One region of the Planococcus sp. APC 3900 genome, then DNA from elsewhere that is predicted to be linked to it. Evidence: riboswitches for the same ligand, from Rfam matches in the RefSeq annotation. Region 1 holds a riboswitch; each other region holds the start of a gene.

Region 1 (5,217 bases):
AATTTCTGGCGGCGGAGAAGTAGTAGGCGTTGTGATTGGGGATTCGGTTGCTGATTTTGGTGCTGAATTGATTGCATACGGAGCAGACCGTGTCGTAACGGTAGAACACCCGCACTTAAAGTCATACACGTCTGACGGCTATGGCCAAGCATTTATGGCAGTCGTTGAACAGGAAAACCCGGAAGGCCTTGTCTTTGGCCACACAGCAGTCGGAAAAGACCTGGCACCGAAAATCGCTTCCAAGTTGCAGGCTGGATTGATTTCGGATGTAACGGATATTGAAGGCGAAGGCGATGAAGCTGTCTTTATCCGCCCGATCTTCTCTGGTAAAGCATTTGAAAAAGTGAAGCTGAAAGAAGGCATCGACTTTATCACAGTGCGTTCGAACAACATTGCACCACTTGAACGCCAGGAGCGTACAGGCGAAGTTAGTTCATTGTCTGTAGATATCACGAACCTTCGCACCATCATTAAAAACGTTGTCCGCAAATCTTCTGAAGGTGTCGATCTTTCGGAAGCGAAAGTCATCATCGCCGGTGGCCGTGGCGTGAAGAGTGCTGAAGGATTTGAGCCATTGCAGGAATTGGCGAGTCTTCTAGGCGGCGCTGTTGGCGCGTCCCGTGGCGCATGTGACGCAGATTATTGCGATTACTCGCTTCAAATCGGACAGACAGGGAAAGTGGTTACACCGGACCTGTATATTGCAGCCGGCATTTCCGGAGCGATTCAGCACATGGCGGGTATGTCCAACTCGAAAGTGATCGTGGCGATCAACAAAGATCCAGAAGCGAATATTTTCAAAGTAGCAGATTACGGCATTGTCGGAGACTTGTTTGAAGTCATCCCGATGCTGACAGAAGAATTCAAGAAAGTAATGTAATTTTGGATGGCGGCGGGTCTACAAGACTCGCCGCCATTTTCTGTTTAACGCACCCAATTGACGGGTAATGGAAGAGTAGGCAAATAAATAGCTGTTGTTTTTAACGCATGCTATACTCTGTATATAGTTTGGTTTTAATCATAAGGAGGAATTATTCATGGCAATCGTACACGGTACAGATCAGAACTTTTCACAAGAAGTATCAGAAGGACTCGTTTTAGTAGATTTTTGGGCAACTTGGTGCGGACCATGTAAAATGATTGCTCCAGTGCTGGAAGAGTTAGACGCTGAAATGAGCGATAAAGTTAAAATCGTAAAAGTTGATGTGGATCAAAACCAGGAAACAGCTGGAAACTACGGCATCATGTCAATTCCGACTTTGCTATTGATGAAAGACGGAGAGACAGTAGATAAAGTAGTTGGTTTCAGACCAAAAGAAGCATTGGCTGAATTGGTTGAAAAACACGCATAATTCTTAACCGGGTCCAGTGATGGTGCCCGGTTTTTTAATAGGGTGAGATAAAAGATGGCTAACGAATTGATTCAGCATAAATTAGCAATATTGCCTGATCAACCAGGCTGTTATTTGATGAAGGACCGCCAGAATACCGTCATTTATGTCGGCAAGGCGAAAGTTCTTAAAAATCGCGTGCGCTCCTACTTTACGGGAAGCCACGATGCAAAAACCCAGCGTTTGGTCAATGAAATCGAGGATTTCGAATACATCGTGACATCTTCCGATAAGGAAGCGCTGATTCTTGAATTGAATTTGATCAAGAAATACGATCCGAAATACAACATCATGCTGAAAGATGACAAAAGCTATCCGTATTTAAAGATTACCGGTGAGCGCCATCCGAAGCTGATCACGACCAGACATGTCAAAAAAGACAAAGGCAAGTATTTCGGTCCGTATCCGAATGCTTATGCCGCGGCAGAGACGAAAAAGTTGCTGGACCGCCTGTACCCATTGCGGAAATGCCATACCATGCCGGACCGGGTTTGTTTGTATTATCATTTGGGGCAATGTCTTGCGCCATGCGTCAAGCCAGTAGAAAAAGAAACCTATCAGGAAATGATCGACGGCATCAGCAAATTTCTAAATGGCGGTTTTCGTGAAGTCAAACAGGAATTGGTCGAGAAAATGTCTGAAGCGGCAGAAAATCTGGAATTTGAGCGGGCCAAGGAATACCGTGACCAAATTTCGATGATTGAAACCGTTATGGAAAAACAGAAAATGGCGATGAATGATTTCACCAATCGCGATGTATTTGCTTATGCGGTCGATAAAGGCTGGATGTGTGTGCAGGTCTTTTTTGTGCGCCAAGGCAAATTGATTGAACGGGATGTTTCGCTTTTCCCGCTTTACCGGGACCCGGAAGAAGAATTTTTGACTTATCTTGGCCAGTTTTACGAAAAACCGAACCATGTTAAGCCCAATGAAATTCTGCTTCCGGAAGCGGACGATCCGGATATGCTGAAAGAATGGCTCGGAGTCCGGGTGCTCGTTCCGCAGCGCGGCAAGAAAAAAGATTTGGTGGCGTTGGCGAAGAAAAATGCCGAGATTGCCATTAAAGAGAAATTTCAGCTATTGGAGCGCCAGGAAGAACGGACAGTCGGTGCATGCGTAGATTTAGGTGAAGCAATGAACATTGAAACGCCTTTGCGCATCGAAGCGTTCGACAACTCGCATATTCAAGGTGCCGATGCGGTGTCTGCAATGATTACGTTCATTGACGGCAAGCCTTCTAAAAAAGATTACCGGAAATACAAAACGCGAAACGCTTCCAAGCCCGATGATTATGCAGCGATGCGTGAAGTGATCCGCCGGCGCTATTCACGGGTCTTGAAAGATGGATTGCCTTTGCCGGATTTGATTGTCATTGATGGCGGCAAGGGACAAATGGAATCAGCCCGTGAAATTCTGGAAGATGAACTCGGCTTGTCGATTCCGATTGCCGGTTTGGCAAAAGACGCCAAGCACCAAACGTCCCAATTGCTCTATGGTTCACCTCCTGAAGTGGTTCCGTTGAAACGGACCAGCGAAGCATTTTACTTGATGCAGCGCATTCAAGATGAAGTCCACCGTTTCGTTATCACGTTCCACCGGCAGCTGCGCGGCAAGAATTCGATCCAGTCCGCTTTGGATGGCCTTGAAGGAGTTGGCCCGAAACGCAAACAGCAATTGCTGAAGCATTTCGGTTCCGTCAAAAAAATAAAAGAAGCTTCTATAGAAGATATTCAACAAGCGGGAATCCCGTTAGCTTTGGCGACATCCATCAATCAGCATTTTGCTGAGGAGACATTGCCAAGCGATTCATAACATGTTATCGTAAGACCATAATTGAATCACTTGGAAAAGTGATGATAGAGGCGCGAACGTCAATAGTAAGCATTTGGAGATTTGCAGAATCCGTGAAGAATGTTGAAAGGGGCGGTCGCCGAAGTGTGCGTATTTACTGCTGTTTCGCATGCTGGTTCTGCATTTAAGAAGTGCAGAGCTGTCAGAGTCAATCTCTGGAGGGCTATCTCACATGGACGTTTTTCGTACATGATAAAAGAGGTAGTTTGCCGCGGTTGCGGTGAGCTGCCTCTTTTTGTGTCTTTGCCCGGGAGTTATGCTGTTTCCTGGCTAGGCATGTTGAGGGCCACATACTAAATGTGGGAGTGGATGGAATGGAAACGATCGTCATGAAATTTGGAGGCACGTCTGTTGCTACACCTGAGAAAATCATTGGAGTGGCAGAAAGAGCCATTCGAGAAAAAGAAAAAGGAAAACGCGTAGTCATTGTGGTTTCGGCAATGGGCAAGACAACAGATACGCTGCTTGGGTTAGCAGGGGAAATCTCAGCTGAGCCGCCGAAACGGGAAATGGATATGCTATTGGCTACAGGCGAGCAGATTACCATCTCGTTACTGGCTATGGCCTTTAAGAAGCTTGGCCATGAAGCGCTATCGTTTACGGGGTGGCAAGCCGGAATTGAAACAGAGTCTGTTCCGCGAAATGCCCGGATTGAACAAATTCACACGGAACGGCTTGAACGCGTGCTTGACAATGGTTATTTATGTGTAGTGGCTGGATTCCAAGGGGTAGATAAAATCGGTAACATCACCACCCTTGGCCGGGGAGGTTCCGATACGACCGCAGTCGCACTTGCGGCAGCGCTCGGAGCTGAAAAATGCGAAATCTATACCGATGTCGACGGTGTCTACACTTCCGATCCACGTTTTGTAACAGGTGCACGGAAGCTGGAACAGATTTCATATGACGAAATGCTCGAACTCGCTAATCTGGGAGCAGGTGTGCTACACCCGCGTGCAGTTGAATTCGCAAAAAACAATCGCGTACCATTATCGGTCAGAGCAAGTTATTCAGACGAGCCTGGCACAATCATACAAGAGGTGATCACTGTGGAAAAAAACTTAATCGTCAGAGGTGTAGCGTTCGAACCTGGGGTAGCGCGTGTAACTGTCATTTACAAAAAACCGTTTAACGGATCGCTGGCAAATATTTTTACCAAGTTGGCAGAAAATCAGATCGACGTTGATATTATTGTTCAAAGCATCAGTGATGAATTTCCTCCTTCGGTATCGTTTTCCATCAGCCAGGAAAGCTTGGAAGAAACACGCCGCGTGTTGACTGAAGCTCAAAGTGAAATTGGCTTTCTTTCCATGAATGTGGAAATCGGCCTATCGAAAGTCTCCATTGTCGGGTCAGGCATGGTATCAAATCCAGGGGTGGCTGCACGGATGTTTGATATTTTGAGAAGTCAAGACATCCCAGTGAAGATGGTCAGCACATCTGAGATCAAAATTTCAGTGGTAGTGCCGGAAACGGATATGAAGAAATCAGCAAATGCTTTGCACGAGGCCTATGGACTTTCAGAACTTCAGGTGTATCAAGACATATCTTGAATTAAAAACGGTGTACGTGAAAATATTCACAAAATGTTCAAATTCTCAATAGCAATGCTGCGATAATCCCGACAACAGTGGAATACAGCAGAAACAGCTGAAAAAGCGATTCTCAATTAGAGAATCGCTTTTTCGCATAAATCTAATAAAACGGTTACATTCACATAGGTTTTCCCCCTTATGCGGCGTGAAGTCCCCCTTTTTAATGTAATAACTATCTGTTTAAAAGGGATTCGTTGCCTTGACGCTCTCAGAGGGGGGGAGTACAATAAATATGTCATATTCTTGTATCATGATGGTGTTGCGGCTTCAGGTGCTTTCGTCAATTTTTCGTTTGCTCTGGACGCTGCCAATCAATGTTTTGAGGGGGGTAAAATTTTGGATAACAATCGTGAATTTTTAATGCGCAGGCTGCACTCATT
Region 2 (5,217 bases), on a different contig from region 1:
TGGTTTTTATCGTCATGGCGCTTGTCGGAATCGTTTCCGGTATCGTAGGCGCTTTGATTGGTTTAGGGGGAGGCGTCATTCTGGTTCCGGCACTATTATTTCTTGGAACAGGCTTTGCTTTTTTCCCTGAATTATCTCCTCAACAAATTGTTGGCTTATCCGTTATTATGATGATTTTCACTGGTCTGTCTTCAACCTTGGCTTATATGAAAGTCGGAACGGTCGATTACAAAAGTGGTATCATTTTCTTTGCGGGCAGTGCGCCGGGAACGGTAATCGGTGCTTTTGTCAATAAAAACCTGGATCTTCCTTCATTCAATCTTTATTTCGGCATTCTTTTGGTCCTGCTCTCTTTGCTTTTATTGATTAGAGATCATTTAAAGGAAGTCCATTGGTTTGTTGATAACGGCCGCCAGACGACTTTTATAGATAAGCAGCAGAAAGAATATATATATGGTTACCCTATTTGGTTTGCTTTGCTGCTGACCTTTTTTGTGGGGTTTGCTTCAGGGCTTTTCGGAATCGGTGGAGGATCCATCATTGTCCCTGCCATGATTCTATTGTTTTTGTTTCCGCCTCATGTGGCGATCGGAACATCGATGTTCATGGTCTTTTTATCAGCCATCATCAATTCCATCACTCACATCTCATTGGGGCATGTGCCATGGATCTACACAGCGGCAGTAGTCCCAGGTGCATACATTGGTGCGAAACTCGGAGCTCGGCTAAACAAACACCTTAACTCCGAAACGTTGGTCATTATTTTACGTCTAGTGCTCCTGGTTCTGGGGCTTCGATCGATTTACGAAGGAATATTTAGTTCTTAAAGAGGTGTTTTCATGAGCGAAACCATTCATATTTACCATACCAATGATTTGCATAGCCATTTCAAGAATTGGCCGCGCATCAAGTCTTTTCTCGCTGAGCGGAAAAGCTGGCATGAAGAGGCTGGCGATGTTTGTTTGATTCTGGATATTGGTGACCACGTTGATCGCTCGCATCCGTATACGGAAGGAACAGCTGGCCAGGGTAATGTGCTTTTGCTTAACGAAGTGCATTACGATGCCGTTACTATCGGCAATAATGAAGGCATCACCTTGTCCAAGGACGAACTCAATAATTTATATGTTGAAGCGGATTTTGAGGTAGTGGTATCGAATTTATTTGACTTGCAAGGGCGCCGGCCGGATTGGGCAAAGCCTTTCCACGTTATTCATACAAAAAATGGCACACGCATCGGACTGGTGGGAGCGACTGCAGAATTCACCCCCTTTTATCAGAAACTTGGCTGGAAGATCACCGATGCAAAACAATCGATTATAGAAGCAGTAAAGGAAATTGAAAACGAAGTGGATCTAATCGTCTGCCTGTCTCATCTTGGTGTTAAGGAAGATGAATTATTAGCCGAGCTTTGTCCACAGATCCACCTTATTTTAGGTGCTCATACCCATCATATTTTTCATGACGGGAAGTGGCAAGGAAATACGCTGATGGGGGCTGCTGGTAAGTTTGGTTTTTATATCGGCCATGTCACTGTAGAGGAGCAGTTTGAGAAATCTTCTGCACAACTGATCGAGACTTCCCAACTAAGAAAAGTGGAGGAAGGATTTGATGAATTCCTGGTCGAGCAGGGAAAACTGCAATTGGGGGAACTGGTCTTCCACAGCACGAAAAGCTTAAAAGCAGAGTGGTTTAAAGACTCCGAGATGGGTCTATTATTCGGACAGGCATTGATCGAATTTACGGAAGCAGACTGTGCGCTTTTTAATGCTGGAATTTTTATGCAAGATATGCCGAAAGGTGCTCTGACTCGCTATGATTTCCATAAAATGCTGCCACATCCGATCAATCCGTGTCTTGTCGAACTGAGTGGAGCGGAGTTGAAAGAAATCTACCTGCAATCGCTGAATGCGGAATGGCCACAGCTTGAATTAAAAGGAATGGGATTCCGTGGTGTGGTTTTTGGGAAGATGCTTCATATGAATATGGAGATAACTGATCACCATTTTTATATCAATGGACAGCTGGCGATGCATGACCAAATCTATAAACTGGTGACGTTGGATATGTTGACATTCGGTTATTTTTTCCCGAGTTTAAAGAGAGCGCCTAAAACGTATTTCATGCCTGAGTTCCTGCGGGATGTTTTCAGTCAGTATTTTCACAGCAAAGCCCTTAAGTAGAAGGAATGTTCAGACTAAAAAGGCATTTGATTTTGTCAGTATTTTGGGCTATGCTAACAAAGAAATATATATTGGTGGGTAGAGGCTGCAGAGCTGATCAGTAGGATGTGCGAGTTTGACCGCGTTGACCGCATCTGAAAGGAAGTTTTGCCGAAATCGATTTTCTGGGGTCTCCGGAAATTGGATTGGGATCATTCTGAACAAGAATGATACTGTCATTTAGGCGGAAGCGTAAATGGAGGGCTACAGGGTTGTTTGATGTGTATCGCACAGACGAATTGTAGAAGGCTGACTGATCCAACTGGAGAGGTCGGCCTTTTTTGTCTCATTTTTCACCCATCAAAAAATAAGGAGGAGTTTTCATGGAGAATACGATTTTTTCGATTTTGCCGCCGATTATTGCAATCGTTATGGTGTTATTGACACGCCGTGTCCTGTTGTCACTGGGGACAGGTATTGTCGCGGCAGCCGTAATTTTGACTTGGTTTGCACCAATTGATGCTTTACAGGAGCTTGTCAAATCATTTACGATCATTTTTTGGGACGAAGGCTTTAACGCTTATAATGTCTTTATCATTCTTTTTCTTTTATTGCTTGGCATCATCACCGCGTTCGTCAGCTTATCCGGCGGCAGCCATGCCTTTGCTGAGTGGGCTTCGACACGCATCAAGTCAAGAAGAGGCGCAAAAGTCCTTACAGTGGTTTTAGGCATCGTCATCTTTATCGATGATTATTTCAATGCTTTGGCTGTCGGACAGGTTGCACGCCCAATCACCGACCGCTACAAAGTTTCACGTGCGAAACTTGCCTATTTCATCGATTCGACTGCAGCGCCAGTTTGTGTAATCTCGCCAGTTTCAAGTTGGGGAGCTGCAATCATAGGGATTGTTGCTACGATCTTGGCTGGCCAGACTTTTGTGGAATATTCCGCTTTAGAAGCCTTCCTGTGGATGGCACCGATGAATTTCTATGTAGTTGCTTCGTTGGCGATTGTTTTCTTTGTAGCTATCCGGGATGTGGATTTCGGGGAAATGAAGAAACACGAAGTGCTGGCAATTACAAAGGGACAGCTTTTTGACCCTAAGAAAACCATACCGGGTGAAATGAAAGAAGAGTTCCCTTCGCATTCTTATGGACATGTAAGAGACCTATTGCTTCCAATTCTATTGTTGATTGTCGGTACTGTAGGCGCGATGATCTGGACGGGTTATCAGAATGCTGGACATGTTTTCGATATTTGGTTGATTTTTGAAAATACCGATGTTCCCGCTTCCCTGTTAGCAGGCGGAATTTTGGGTGCATTGACGTCGATCATTCTATATGTTCTGCAGATGAAAAAGAACGAAACAGCTACTGTTGGATGGATTGGAAAAGGCATCTGGGCTGGCCTTAAATCAATGATAGGAGCCGTACTCATTTTAGTCTTTGCCTGGTCTTTGACTTCTTTGATCGGTTCTCTTGAAACTGGCGCTTATCTAGCGGGTGTGGTTTCTGATGGCAATATTCCAACTTCAATTCTGCCAGTCTTATTATTTGTTCTCGCAGGAATCATGGCTTTCTCAACAGGAACTTCATGGGGTTCATTCGGCATCCTGTTGCCGATTGCTGGAACCATTATGATTGAAGCGGAACCTTCGCTGCTGCTGCCGGCGCTATCCGCAGTCTTGGCGGGAGCTGTGTTTGGAGATCATTGTTCACCTATTTCCGATACGACGATTTTGTCTTCAACTGGAGCGGGGAGCAATCACATGGACCATGTCTTAACGCAGATACCGTATGCATTAACAGCTGCAGTCATTGCTGCAATAGGGTATATTGTCATAGGTTTGACCGGTTCTTTGCTGCTGTCATTAGGAACAGTGGCTTTGGTGCTGGCAGTGTTATTCATTGTCTGGTCACGACGGACAACTATTATTGAAAAACAACAAAATGCTTAAGTAAAAGAAGGCAGAGAAGCTTATTCTCTGCCTTTTTACTTTTGCTGCAATAGTTTTTTTAGAAAATATTTTGATTTCATCTTTACATTAAAGGAGCCTCTCGGTATACTATTTCTAGATTAACTAATAATCTGAAAATAATCAAAATTCCTATTTTTATGTAAATAAAATGGGAGAAAACAAAGGGGGAAGAGAGATGGAACGTTCGCAATGGGGTACACGTGCCGGCTTTATCATGGCTGCCGTCGGCTCTGCAGTAGGTCTTGGGAACATATGGCGTTTTCCGTATGTTGCGTATGAAAATGGCGGGGGTGCATTTTTCATACCGTATCTATTTGCATTGTTGACTGCAGGGATACCGATTCTTATACTTGAATTTACCATTGGCCATAAGTATCGCGGGTCAGCACCGTTGTCATTCTTTAGAATGGGCGGCAAGAAGTTGGAATGGATGGGATGGTGGGCTGTCTTTGTGTCCTTTATCATATCTGTATATTATGCTGTAATCATCGCCTGGGCAATGCGCTATACTATATTTTCTTTCAATCAGGCATGGGGTACGGATACACAAGATTTCCTGTTCAATGATTTTTTACAGCTGACAGTTCAACCGGGACAGACCGGCGGAATTGTCTGGGGTGTATTCATTCCATTGGCATTGGTGTGGATCATTACATTGGGGATTCTGCTGGCAGGTGTTAAAAAAGGAATTGAACTGGCCAACCGGATTTTCATTCCGACATTGGTGGTCATTTTCCTTGCTGTTGTAATTCGAGCGGTCACATTGGATGGCGCATTGACAGGATTGGAAGCCTTCTTCCAACCAGATTTTGATGCCATACTGAATCCGACGGTTTGGGTAGCGGCCTATGGGCATATTTTCTTCAGTTTATCAGTAGCATTCGCTATCATGATCACATACTCAAGTTATCTTCCGAAAAAATCAGATATCACAAATAATGCATTTATCACAGGATTCGCCAACTCTGCTTTTGAATTATTAGCAGGGATTGGAATATTTGCAGCTCTTGGATTTATGGCTGCTCAGCAGGGCGTCGCTGTAGGTGATGTCGCAACTGCAGGCGTCGGTCTTGCTT
Region 3 (5,217 bases), on a different contig from region 1:
CCCATTTTGCAGAATAAACATCTACTTTTCATAAAAAAAGACAGCCATATAGGCTGCCTTAAAATTTCTGTTATAGATTCTGGAAGAATAGGCGGATAACATCAAGTCCACCGATGACATTGCCGGCTGCAGTCCCCAAATTGGTCAGTACAACGACCAGCAGAACCCGCGTGACTTTATTATCCCAAAATCCTTTCAGAGTGAAAACATCTTTGGATAAGGTTTGAAAATCGCCGACATTCGGCCGGCGGACATAAGCCTGAGCTAATCCCGAAAACCAGCCGGCCGCCAGTAGCGGATGAAGTGCGCCAATTGGGCCACCCACAAACGCTGTCAAGATGGCAAATGGATGGCCAAATGCAGCAGCGGCGCCGATTGCCCCAAGGCATGCCGTCCACAAAATCCAGCTGACGGTTTGGTCGATTCCTGCTGCCGGGTTATTCATGAAGGTGATAGCAATCATGGCAACAAGCGCCAACGGAATGGCCCAGCCGATGACTTTTGGCCATTTTGATTTTGGAGGAACTTTCGATAATTCCGCCAAATCGTGTTCATTGTGGACTTCTTTTACAATCCCAGGAATATGGGCAGCACCAAGAACTGCCACAATTTTTTTACCCGGTGCTTCTTTGATCTTCTGCGCCAGATACTGGTCGCGTTCATCGATCAATGGCTCTTTCAGTTTAGGGAAAGACTGGGTGAAATCGTTCATGACTGCATTTAAGGTATCTTGTGACTTCATCTTCTCCAAGTCTTCTTCTGAGATGGTTTCTTTGCTGAAAATGCTGAAGAAAACCGAAGTTAATAGCTGGGCCTTGCCCATGAAGCCGATATTCCCCCAGATGCGTGAAAATGTTACTTGGATATTGCGGTCTGCCAGCACAAGTTCCGCTCCGGCTTCTTTAGCGGAAGCGATCCCCTGGATCATTTCCTGGCCAGGCTTGATGCCGAACTGATCTGCGAGGCGGTTCTGAAACGAGGAAATCGCCAAATTCATCAAGAGCAGACTGGCTTTCTTGTCTTTGATGACTTTGAAGATATCGGTCTCTTTCCACTTGCTGCCTTGCATGACCGATTCATAGCGCTGCGCATCCAATTCGATGCACACCGAATCAGGCTGCTCCGCTTCAATAACTTTTTTCACTTGTTCTGCACTCACTTTTGATACGTGTGCAGTCCCAATCAAAATCAATTCTTTTCCTTCATATTCTATGCGAGTAATATTATCTTGCGTCATGTTGTACTTCCTTTATAGAACTGAATTTCTTTCCATATATAAATGAAAAGACTGTCTATTCTTTATAATGGATTACAATAGCGAAAATATCAATGCCGCACCCTTGGATTTCCATTAAAAGAAGGTCCGGGTCATAAATCAGTGGCATTAAAAGTGTCGCCTTCTTTCAGGTTGCCGGCTTGGAAGCCTTTGTAGAACCAGCGCTTCCGTTGCTCTGAACTCCCATGCGTAAAGCTCTCCGGCACTACATAACCGCGTGAACGCTGCTGAATAGTATCATCCCCCACCGCACTCGCCGCTGTCAGCGCTTCCTCCAAGTCCCCTTCTTCCAAATAGCCCATGCCTTGCGCATGATGCGCCCAGACACCTGACAGATAATCCGCCTGCAACTCCAGGCGAACCTGTAATTTATTGTATTCTTCTTCACTCAATTGATTGCGCAGAGGCTGCACTTCTTCCATAACACCCAGCAAATTCTGGACATGGTGCCCAACTTCATGCGCCACTACATAAGCCATGGCAAAATCACCCGGCGCCTGGAACTGGGTCTGCAATTCATTATAGAAACTCAAATCAATGTAGAGCTTGTAGTCGCCCGGACAATAGAACGGACCGACTGCTGAACCTGCCGTCCCGCAAGCGGATTCAACACTTCCGGTATACAGCACCAATGTCGGTTCCACATATTCCATGCCTTCCTCGGCAAAAACTTCTGTCCAAACTTCTTCGGTATCCGCGAGGACAACTGAAACGAATTCAGCCAATTCCTCTTCTTCCTGTGTTGCTTCATAAGGCTGATTTGACGTTGTTCCACCTGAGCCTCCCAATTGGTCCAGGATGACACCCGGATCGCCACCTAAAAACGCTACAAGCAGCACAATCAGAATACCGCCGATTCCGCCGCCTGCCACCATTGCACCGCCTTTGCCTCTTCGGTCTTCTACGTTTCTACTGGCTTTTCTGCCTTTCCACTCCATAGGACTCCCTCGTTTCAAAATGCTTTTTGTTTACCCATACCCGTTGCAACGCCTGTTCTAATCCATTTCAGGCAAACGGTAAATTAAAAAACGTTCCCGTGAATCCTTATGAAAACCTGGCAGCTGAATTTCCTGTGCTAATTCAAAAACGGTGCGTGTTTCCAGGTGATCGCTGTAATCCTGTGAAGCAAAAAACAAAATTACCTCAATGGTTCGTGGATTTGTTTCGGCAGACCGCAGGATTTTATTGATAAATGCAATGAATAATTGGACCGAAAACGGATTAAAGAAATAAAATACAGTGTCCCGTGCCGTTATTGGGTACTCCTGTGCAAGGCAATTATAAAATGCCACCTTCTGCTCAGCATTTTTATGCTTTTTCACATACTGTTTTTTATTTTCAAGGGCCTCTTCATAAAATACGGGATTCATTTCGATTCCAGCGGTTTCTGCACCGAATACATGGTGAGCATAAAAATTCAACCGCCCTTTGCCACAGCCCACATCCACCAGACGGCCACCGGGAGACAGGCTGTAGTTTTCGAACAACCTGTCCAGCAATTTGTAAGGAGTCGGCTCATAGCGGTTGTGGTGAAGGGAATCCGTAAAGCCCCGCTGATTTCCACCGGTTTCGATATTCAACCGGCGGTCGTATTCCTGCTCTTCCATCCCAAATCACTCCTTCGGCATAAAATTTTACTCTGATGACCTTGCAATTAATAGTGAAATTTGTTATAGTACAGCTAATTCAATATTTCTTGCTCCAGCTTTTATGGAGTAGGATAGAGGCGCAAAAACCATCAGTACGCAAAACGAGGAGTATGGGCTCCGTTGACGTTTGCCGAAAGGGGGATTTGCCGAAGTGGCGGAAATCTCATATTTCCGTGCGCTGGGTCTGCATTCAATAAATGCAGGACTGTCATATAGGGAACTATATGGAGGGCTATCTGATGCACAGGAACGATTGGTAAACATTGTTTCTACTGCAGCAACGAGTCCCTCGTTGCTGCTTTTTTGTTTATTCCTGACTAGGCCCCTCACCTCTAAGCTACGACAAAAATTAGAAAAGGGTGTGTTCTTTATGAATTTTGGCCAAGTAATTACAGCAATGGTGACGCCATTCGATCAACATGGAGACATTGATTTTCCGGCAACACAACAATTGATAGAGCATTTGATAGCAAACGGTTCAGACGGCCTGGTCGTCGCAGGGACAACCGGAGAATCTCCGACTTTAACGGCAGAGGAAAAAGTTGAATTGTTCCAGTTTACCGTCCATACAGTAGCCGGACGGATTCCAGTCATTGCAGGAACAGGTTCCAATAATACACGCGCTTCCATCTCCTTGACAAAACAAGCAGAAGAAACGGGCGTTGATGGCATCATGCTGGTCACACCATACTATAACAAACCTTCACAGGAAGGCATGTTCCAGCATTTCCAGGCGATTGCCGCGTCTACAAGCCTGCCGGTCATGCTCTACAATATTCCAGGACGCAGCGTGGTCAATCTATCTCCGGAAACGATCATTCGCCTGTCCAAGATCGACAATATCGTTTCTGTTAAAGAAGCGAGTGGAGACTTGGACGCAGCTGCAGAAATCATCGAAAAAACAGCGGATACATTTTCTGTTTACAGTGGAGACGATAGCTTAACAATTCCAATGCTGTCAATCGGCGGCACCGGCATTGTCTCAGTTTCCGCGCATATCATCGGCAACGATATGCAGGACATGATTACCAGCTTTAAAACAGGAGATGTAAAGACCGCGGCGGCTATCCACCGCAGATTATTGCCGACAATGAAAGCATTGTTCGCTGCGCCAAACCCGTCTCCGGTCAAAGCGGCACTTACGCTGACTGGTGTTCAAGTCGGCGGCGTGCGCTTGCCGATGATTCCATTGACCGAAGAAGAAACCATCACCTTGCGTAAGGCATTGCCTGACGTCCATTCCGAAGCCGTCACTAACTGATACAAGATAAAAAACGCTGAAGCCCAGAGCTTCAGCGTTTTTTTCATCAATTGACTTTCATTTGTTCCAAAACCCGCTTCAAGCTGCCGCCGACCTCCAGCACTTTCAAGTCAACTCCGATCTCAGTTAACGTTGTAGCGATTTCGGGACGGATTCCGGTTAAAATCGAGCGGACACCAACCAATTTCAACGACTGGATGATTTTGATGATTTGTTCAGCTACCATCGCATCCACGCGCACCACTCCTGATAAATCCACAATCAGCACGCTGATTTTCAACTGATTCGCGGCCAACAGTGTTTTCTCCAGAATATAACGGGCGCGGTCAATTTCAATATTCCCCACTAAAGGCAACACTGCGATGTGGTCACTGACCGGCACGACGGGGGCTGAAAGCTCCAGAAATTCCTTCCTGGCTGATTTCAGTTTCCGCTGGTACGATGCTGTATAGGCCTGTGTATATGAGTATGCGGCATGGTCCAACAAGGAATGGAAAAATTCCATGACATCAAAGAGAAGCTGCAGCTCCATCTTTTTGTGGACCGCTTCTGTCTTGATGACGGTTCCGATATGTTTGCGGTAAAGAGACGTTTCCGCCAACGCATCTTCCAGCGATCTTCCGGTTTCAAGAAAGAAGTTTCCCGTCTCTTCTCCCCACTCTTGAATATCTGCATAGACCTTTCGAACGTCGCAGCTATTGCTGATCGACTCTCCGATCAGTTCCACAAAATGGATCCGGGTCTTAGTGACAGTTTCGATAAAGGCTTTGTTCGTTTCAAGCTGTGCTGCCGGAACATTTTTCACCACTTCTTCATGGACCAATTGAGCAATTAATTCCTTATCCTCGCTTACCCGTCCACCCAACAATCGAATATCTTTTTCCATCGGAATCCCCCAAAGACGAAGACATTTATATATGCCTATTATAGCCTTTGCTCCAAAGAATGTAAGGGTTTTATTTTATTGATTTAGCTGGATGGAAATTGGAGAGCCAAAGCAATTTTTTATTCGTCTCCAACCACACAATTTC

Evidence for each region. Region 1 has a riboswitch for lysine ahead of QMA04_RS09000 (aspartate kinase). Riboswitches for the same ligand answer to the same signal wherever they lie in the genome.
Region 2: linked by a shared signal. The riboswitch ahead of QMA04_RS14715 (Na+/H+ antiporter NhaC family protein) and the one ahead of QMA04_RS09000 (aspartate kinase) in region 1 are both predicted to bind lysine.
Region 3: linked by a shared signal. The riboswitch ahead of dapA (4-hydroxy-tetrahydrodipicolinate synthase) and the one ahead of QMA04_RS09000 (aspartate kinase) in region 1 are both predicted to bind lysine.

The regions. Positions count from the first base shown of each region.
Region 1 is NZ_JASDCT010000003.1:432,654-437,870, reverse strand. Features, by position in the region: gene QMA04_RS09015 (electron transfer flavoprotein subunit alpha/FixB family protein) at 1-880, shown strand, start outside; gene trxA (thioredoxin) at 1,038-1,352, shown strand; gene uvrC (excinuclease ABC subunit UvrC) at 1,407-3,203, shown strand; lysine riboswitch at 3,241-3,416, shown strand; gene QMA04_RS09000 (aspartate kinase) at 3,557-4,795, shown strand; gene QMA04_RS08995 (succinate dehydrogenase cytochrome b558 subunit) at 5,174-5,217, shown strand, end outside.
Region 2 is NZ_JASDCT010000007.1:147,703-152,919, forward strand. Features, by position in the region: gene QMA04_RS14705 (sulfite exporter TauE/SafE family protein) at 1-827, shown strand, start outside; gene QMA04_RS14710 (bifunctional metallophosphatase/5'-nucleotidase) at 840-2,183, shown strand; lysine riboswitch at 2,255-2,437, shown strand; gene QMA04_RS14715 (Na+/H+ antiporter NhaC family protein) at 2,546-4,120, shown strand; gene QMA04_RS14720 (sodium-dependent transporter) at 4,317-5,217, shown strand, end outside.
Region 3 is NZ_JASDCT010000001.1:420,748-425,964, reverse strand. Features, by position in the region: gene QMA04_RS02125 (TraB/GumN family protein) at 71-1,237, opposite strand; gene ypfJ (KPN_02809 family neutral zinc metallopeptidase) at 1,369-2,214, opposite strand; gene QMA04_RS02115 (class I SAM-dependent methyltransferase) at 2,272-2,883, opposite strand; lysine riboswitch at 2,990-3,168, shown strand; gene dapA (4-hydroxy-tetrahydrodipicolinate synthase) at 3,296-4,186, shown strand; gene QMA04_RS02105 (STAS domain-containing protein) at 4,233-5,072, opposite strand; gene QMA04_RS02100 (GGDEF domain-containing protein) at 5,192-5,217, opposite strand, start outside.